3 regions of the Clostridium pasteurianum DSM 525 genome follow, and region 1 is predicted to be linked to each of the others. Evidence: riboswitches for the same ligand, from Rfam matches in the RefSeq annotation. Region 1 holds a riboswitch; each other region holds the start of a gene.
What was found. A riboswitch is a leader RNA that binds a small molecule or an ion and turns the genes downstream of it on or off. The one in region 1 is predicted to bind S-adenosylmethionine.
Positions count from the first base shown of each region.

Region 2: another riboswitch for S-adenosylmethionine. It lies ahead of CLPA_RS06230 (hypothetical protein); the one in region 1 lies ahead of CLPA_RS12815 (trans-sulfuration enzyme family protein).
Region 3: another riboswitch for S-adenosylmethionine. It lies ahead of CLPA_RS20595 (YezD family protein); the one in region 1 lies ahead of CLPA_RS12815 (trans-sulfuration enzyme family protein).

Region 1 covers NZ_CP009268.1:2,812,663-2,814,990, reverse strand. The annotation lists gene ilvA (threonine ammonia-lyase) at 1-667, shown strand, start outside; SAM riboswitch class I at 746-855, shown strand; SAM riboswitch class I at 979-1,081, shown strand; gene CLPA_RS12815 (trans-sulfuration enzyme family protein) at 1,239-2,328, shown strand, end outside.
Region 2 covers NZ_CP009268.1:1,389,604-1,391,931, forward strand. The annotation lists gene leuS (leucine--tRNA ligase) at 1-37, opposite strand, end outside; T-box leader at 230-426, opposite strand; tRNA gene CLPA_RS06220 (tRNA-Gln) at 523-599, opposite strand; gene CLPA_RS20395 (hypothetical protein) at 679-951, shown strand; SAM riboswitch class I at 1,049-1,159, shown strand; gene CLPA_RS06230 (hypothetical protein) at 1,506-1,733, shown strand; gene CLPA_RS06235 (methyl-accepting chemotaxis protein) at 2,151-2,328, shown strand, end outside.
Region 3 covers NZ_CP009268.1:3,610,862-3,613,189, reverse strand. The annotation lists gene CLPA_RS16275 (nitrogenase component 1) at 1-876, shown strand, start outside; SAM riboswitch class I at 1,104-1,214, shown strand; gene CLPA_RS20595 (YezD family protein) at 1,339-1,515, shown strand; gene metK (methionine adenosyltransferase) at 1,779-2,328, shown strand, end outside.

The DNA.
Region 1 (2,328 bases):
CGGATTGATAAGTGGTATATCCGTAGCAGCAAAAGCTTTAAATCCTAATATAAAAGTCATAGGAGTTCAATCAGATGGGGCAAGTGCGATGAAGGTGTCTTTTGATACGGGTATATTAACTGCATCAGATAAAGTTGATACTATTGCAGATGGAGCGGCAGTAAAACAGCCAGGAGATAAAACTTTTGAGGTAGTTAAAAAATATGTAGATGAAATTGTAACTGTAAGTGATGCAGAACTTATAGAAGCTGCCTTTGTACTTTTAGAAAAACATAAGCTTGTAGCAGAAGCTACTGGAGTTATGTCCTTAGCTGCTTTAAAGAGATTGAATTTTAAAGGTAAAAAAGTAGTTTCACTAATAAGCGGAGGAAATATAGATGTAGTAACTATAGCTTCAATGCTTAATAATGGATTATTGTCTAGAGGAAGAATATTCTGTTTTTCAGTTAAATTACAGGATTCTCCAGGACAATTATTAAATATTTCAGAAATATTGGCAAAACAAAAAGCAAATGTAATAAAATTAGATCATAATCAATTTAAAGCTATTGACAGATTAAAAGATGTTATGCTTGAAGTTACTGTAGAAACTAATGGACATGAGCATATACAGGAAATAGTAAAAGCTTTAAATGAAGCAGGATATGATGTTTATAAAGTTTATTAATATTAAAAAATATGTTGACATTATAAATAAAAATGTATATCATATTGATTAAGGAAAATTTAATAGATACGAATATTGTTCTTATCAAGAGAGATGGAGGGACTGGCCCAATGAAATCCAACAACCGGCATTTATATTTAAATGTGACGGTGTTAATTCCAGCAGAAATTTTTTCTGAAAGATAAGAAAAGAAGCCAATAGTATTATTTGCTGCTTTTCTTATGAAAAGCAGCTTTTTATGTTGCAAAAATAAGATCAAAATTATGATAAAAATAAGTTAAATTGTTTATTATAAAAATTCAATATATAAGCTCTTATCAAGAGTGGTGGAGGGATAGGCCCGATGAAACCCGGCAACATTCAACTACAGTTGAAAATGTGCTAATTCCTACAGAATTTTCTGAAAGATAAGAGGCGATTTTATAGCCTCTCATCTTTTAGAGGCTTATTTTTATTATCAATAGTATTATTCTGTTTATAAATTCTATTTAGTCAGTTTTGTATTTTCATCTAATATTTATAATATAGATTAAATTTGAGAAATTATATGTTTTACCGGGGAGGGATTTTTATGTCAGAAAATTGTAGGAGATTAGAAACAATTATGGTTCAGGGTTCTAGGGAGAAAGAAGATATAAAAGGTGCTATAAGCACACCAATATATCAGAGTGCAACTTTTAAGCACCATGGATTGAATGAGAGTACGGGATATGATTATTCAAGATCAGAAAATCCAACAAGGGAGGAACTTGAAAATACAATTGCAAAACTTGAAGGTGGGAAGGCTGGATTTGCTTTTTCAACGGGTATGGCAGCTATAGATGCAGTTATAAGACTTTTTATACCTAAAGACCATATAATTGTATCGGAAGATTTATATGGTGGAACCTATAGATTATTTGAAGAAATATACAGAAGATATGGTATTGAAACTACTTATGTAGATACAACAGATATAAAAAAAGTTGAAGAATCCATAAAGAAAAATACTAAGGCTATTTTTATAGAGACACCTTCAAATCCTATGATGAGAATAACGGATATAAGTAAAATAACATCCCTTGCTAAAGCATTTAAAATATTAACTATAGTAGATAATACATTTTTGAGTCCATATTTTCAAAGACCACTTCTATTGGGAGCGGATATAGTAATTCACAGTGGAACCAAGTTTCTAGGAGGACATAATGACACTCTTGCAGGAATCATAGTGGCAAATAAATTTATTGAGGAAATTAAATTTATGCAGGTATCTACTGGAGCAGTGTTGTCCCCCTTTGATAGTTGGCTTATATTAAGAGGGATAAAAACTCTGGCTATAAGATTAGAAAAACAGCAGAAGAATGCAATAAAAATATCTAAATGGCTTAGTGAATGCAAAAGGGTTAAAAAGGTTTATTATCCAGGACTTAAAGCTCATAAGGGGTATGATATATCAGTAAAACAGACTACTGGTTTTGGATCAATGATATCTTTTGAGGTAAATGAAAGAGAAATTATTGAGAAATCACTTAAGAAATTTCAAACTATATATTTTGCAGAAAGTCTCGGCGGTGTTGAAAGTCTCATAACTTATCCTTATATTCAGACCCATGCCTCAATACCAGAGGATATAAGAAACAGAATAGGAATTAAAGATACACTTTTAAGACTGTCTGTGG
Region 2 (2,328 bases), 1.4 Mb from region 1:
GCCATTTTTCATCAATTTTAGTATTGTAGTTTCCCAATTAAATAACCTCCTCGTAATTTTAATATGTAATTTATCCTGTGCTTTCTAGCTATAATACTCTAAATTTTAAAAGATAGAGATTATATAGGTATGCAAAGATAATTAGTTTAAAAGTGGTGTAAGTACAAAAGTAAATATCAACTAAGTAAGAACTATTGATTAAAGTCCAAATAAAAAACCTCCATCTCAAAAAAGAGACGAAGGTTAAACTCCGTGGTACCACTCTACTTAGGTAAGAACCTCACTTTATAATATAACGGATTAACCGTACTACTTTTTAGTAGTAATGCTCCCAAGCGAGTTCATATATAATCATCACTGTTTTGCAGCAATCAACAGCTCTCTTTAGATGAGTTCAATATTACTATTCTTGTTCAAGGCAAAATATAATAATGTAATTATGCCACTATATTATAAGTTATAAAGTATTTATTGTCAATAAATTAAAATAAAAAAGCTAAGATAAAAATCTTAGCTTTTCTTTGGCTGCCCTAGCAGGACTCGAACCCACACAATGCCTGAACCAGAATCAGGTGCCTTACCAATTTGGCTATAGGGCATCAGCAACAATTAATATTCTATCATTTTTTTTATAAATGTCAATATAAATCTTATGAAAATTTTAGAATAAATAGTTTCATGCAGGAAAATATTCCCTTTATACAACATAGAGGTGAATTCTATTATGATATTGTTCTCAAGGATGATACTAAAATTAATGCAGGTTTTTTAGGAACGGTTTCAGCAAAAGATGATAAGGATATATATTTAGCTTTAAAAGAATTAGATGAAATATTAGTTAAAACTGGTGCACAAAAGACAGTGGACAGTAAATATTTCAACATAGGAGTTAAGGATTTAGATAAATTATATGCAAATAGAATAAGGAGTATTTTACTAAATATAAGATAAATAAAAATCAGATTGACTATTGACATTACACAGATATAATGTTAATATAATAAAAATAATTTATTTCTGAAATATTTTGAAAATTTAATACAGAGTACTCTTATCAAGAGTGGTGGAGGGACTGGCCCTTTGAAGCCCGACAACCGGCATTAATTTAAATGTATCGGTGTTAATTCCTACAGGTGTGTAATATTTTGAAAGATGAGAAATTTAGTATAAACATAAATTTTTTTATAGCAAAAACTACTTTTCTTATAGGAAAAGTAGTTTTTGCTATAATTGATTTCACCTGACTAACTTGGCGTAAGTCTCTCACGCACTCTGTACAGCCCTCACACAAAATCGAAAACAAGATTTTAGTTCTCTGCTTGCACTCTGTGAAAGCGACCAAATACAAAATAAATTTTGTTTTGTCTGCTTTTCTTCAAGTTGGAGTTCTACGCCAAGTAAGCCATGCATTTGCAGTTCTAAAATTCAGATGGGGTAAAAGAATCCCCACCTGAATTAAGAACTTGCTTCAATTTTAGAGATTTAAATAAATGGAGGTATTTAAAATGGATATAGGAGATAGGTTTCTAAACATTCTCAATGATAACGCTGGAAATTTTAAAAATGATGAGGCCTTTGCTATTTGCCCTAAAGTTTTTTATGAAAACTTAAGTGAAAAAGAAATTTCTGCTATGCAGGAACTTTACAGCAGAGCTTATAAAAAGGCACAAGAGCAGGTTAATAAAAATAAATATAATGGTTTTAATGACTTTTTTAATGGGAGTGGAATATAAAAGTTTTAGATGAATTGAGATTATAGTATTTAAATATAAAACTACAGTACTATTTATAGAATAGATTATATAAATAACGCTGTAGTTTTTTGTGGCTAAAATAAAACTATCCTAAAAAATCTGTGTGAATTTTCTTCAGTGGAGTTTACACAGATTTTTTTATTGAATATGTTTTAGTTAATAAATAGCTAATATTATAAACTTAATTTTAATATTATTTTTGAAAATTACAAATTTTATACGAATTATTTAATTTATTAATTACAAGTTGGTTTACTATGTATTCTATGTTATAATAAGTGGTACAAAATACTTGTTTTTATTTGGTATTTTGTAAAAAATAATAAAATTTTAGAAAAAGTTAAAATAATATATAAATTAAAATATCTAAAAATTTTTAAAAGGGATGATGTACAAATGAAAATACTAGGGAAAATAAAAGTAAGAGTAAAAATGGTATGCGCTTTTCTTATTATAACAGTATTAATTGCTGTAGTGGGAGTAATTGGAATGAGTTCATTAAAGAAGGTTAATGCAAATTCACAAGATATGTACAAAAATAGTCTGCAGAATATTTATATGCTTACAGATATGC
Region 3 (2,328 bases), 800 kb from region 1:
CCGCCAGAAAAGAAAGTTAGCGTAATAAATTTTAAAAACTTTTATGAAAGTGCCAGAGAGGAAATAATTAGTATATTTTCAAATTTTGGTGTTAAGCCTCTATTTTTGTATAGAAATTCCACAGTTGAAGAGCTTTCTCACTTGTCAGAATCCTTGGCAACAGTAAGTATATGTGGTGTGCTGGGATCTTATCTTGGAAATGGCCTGGAAGAAAAATATGGAGTTCCTTTTGTAAAAACTATAAATCCATTGGGAGTTGCCGGTTTTGAAACCTGGCTTAGAGGTATAGGAAAGGTTATAAATAAGGAAGCAGAAGTTGAAGCCTATATAGAGAGAGAAAGGGCTATATACTTACCTAAAATAGAAGAAGTAAAGAAGGAACTTAAAGGTTTAAGAGCAGTACTTGGAATGGGACCTGGTTATACTTATGAGGTATCCCGCGTGCTTCAGGAATTAGGTATGGAAGTAGTATGGGCAGCATCCTGGCATCATGATAAGAAGCATGATAATGGAGAACTTCCAGCAGCACTTAAATACTTAGATGAGAATTCACCTTACAATTTTAAAGTAAGTGTAGCAGACCAGCAAAATTATGAAATACTTAATATACTAAATGAATATAAACCTGATATATATTTTTCACGTCATCCGGGAACTACAGTATGGGCAATAAAACAGGGTGCATCTGCACTATGCGTTAATGATGAGTATATGATATTTGGGTATAAAGGAACCTTGGATTTTGCATATACAGTACTTGATACAATAAGAAACAGAAGTTTTGAAAAAAATCTAGCAGCTAGAGTTAAATTACCTTATACAGATTGGTGGTATAATCAGGATAATTCACTGTTTATGAAAAAAGAAGCAAAATAAGTATAATTTAACGAGGTAAAGGCTACTGAATATATATTCAGTAGCCTTTATATTCATACAGAGTAATTTTGCTAATATATTTTTAATTCATTGACAAAATCCTATTTATATGTTAAAAATATATTAAGTAAGTTTTAGTGTGATTAAATACCTACTTTTCTTATATGTTTAGTAGACGACGTTGCAATAATAATTAAGATAATTCGCTATAAAGTAATACTAAATTGATCTCATCAAGAGAAGCAGAAGGACTGGCCTGATGAAGCTTCGGCAACCTTCATATGTATTTTTTAGAAAGGTGCCAAATCCTGCAGTTGAATGGTAACGATAGATGAGGGAGGTTATATGAGTTAAAATACCTCTTTCATCCATATATTGGATAGGGAGGTTTTTATTATGTGTTGAGTGACTAGGAGGATAATGAATTATTTGAAAAAATTATATTTTTAGGGGGAAAATATTTTGGAAGGTACAAATAATGTAAGTAGATTGTATAAAAAGAAAAATCCTGTTTCTCAAGCAAATTTAGAAAAAATAGTGCAATTATTAAGTGAAATAAAATATGGTTCAGTAACACTAGTTGTTCAAGATGGAGTCCTTATACAAATTGAAACAAATGAAAAAATAAGACTTAAATAAAGTTAATGTTAATTATTGAAAAAATCATTTAGTTTATAGAAATTGAAATTATTTTATATAATTATTTACAATATTAAACAATTTATAAAGCTCAAACTACTATTGTATTAAATTCATAATAATTTTATAATACGAAGCAAGATTTCCTATAAAACCTATAAAATAAATATGTATAATATAAAGTATATTGCTTTAAATGATTTTTTTTAATTATAAAGATATTTAATATTTATATATAAATTTAATTTAGAAGGTGATTGAAAATGACAAGATTATTTACATCCGAATCTGTTACTGAGGGACATCCAGATAAAATATGCGATCAAATATCTGATGCAGTATTAGATGCACTTATAGAAAAGGATAAGAACTCAAGAGTTGCTTGTGAAACTGTGGTAACAACTGGTTTAGTATTACTTGTTGGGGAGATATCAACAAAGGCTTATGTAGATATTCCTAAAATAGTTAGAAAAACTATTGCAGAAATAGGATATGATCGTGCAAAATATGGATTTGATGCTAGTACCTGCTCAGTAATAACCTCACTTGATGAACAGTCAGCAGATATAGCTCAGGGGGTAGATGAAGCATTAGAAGCTAGACAGGGAGAAAAAGACGATATTGAAGCTATAGGAGCAGGTGATCAGGGAATGATGTTTGGATTTGCAATCAATGAAACGCCAGAATATCTTCCATTGCCAATAGATTTAGCACATAAATTGTCAAAGAAATTAACTGATGTTAGAAAGGATGGAACTTTGAAGTATTTGAGGCCAGATGGAAAAGTTCAGGTTACTATCCAATATGATGATG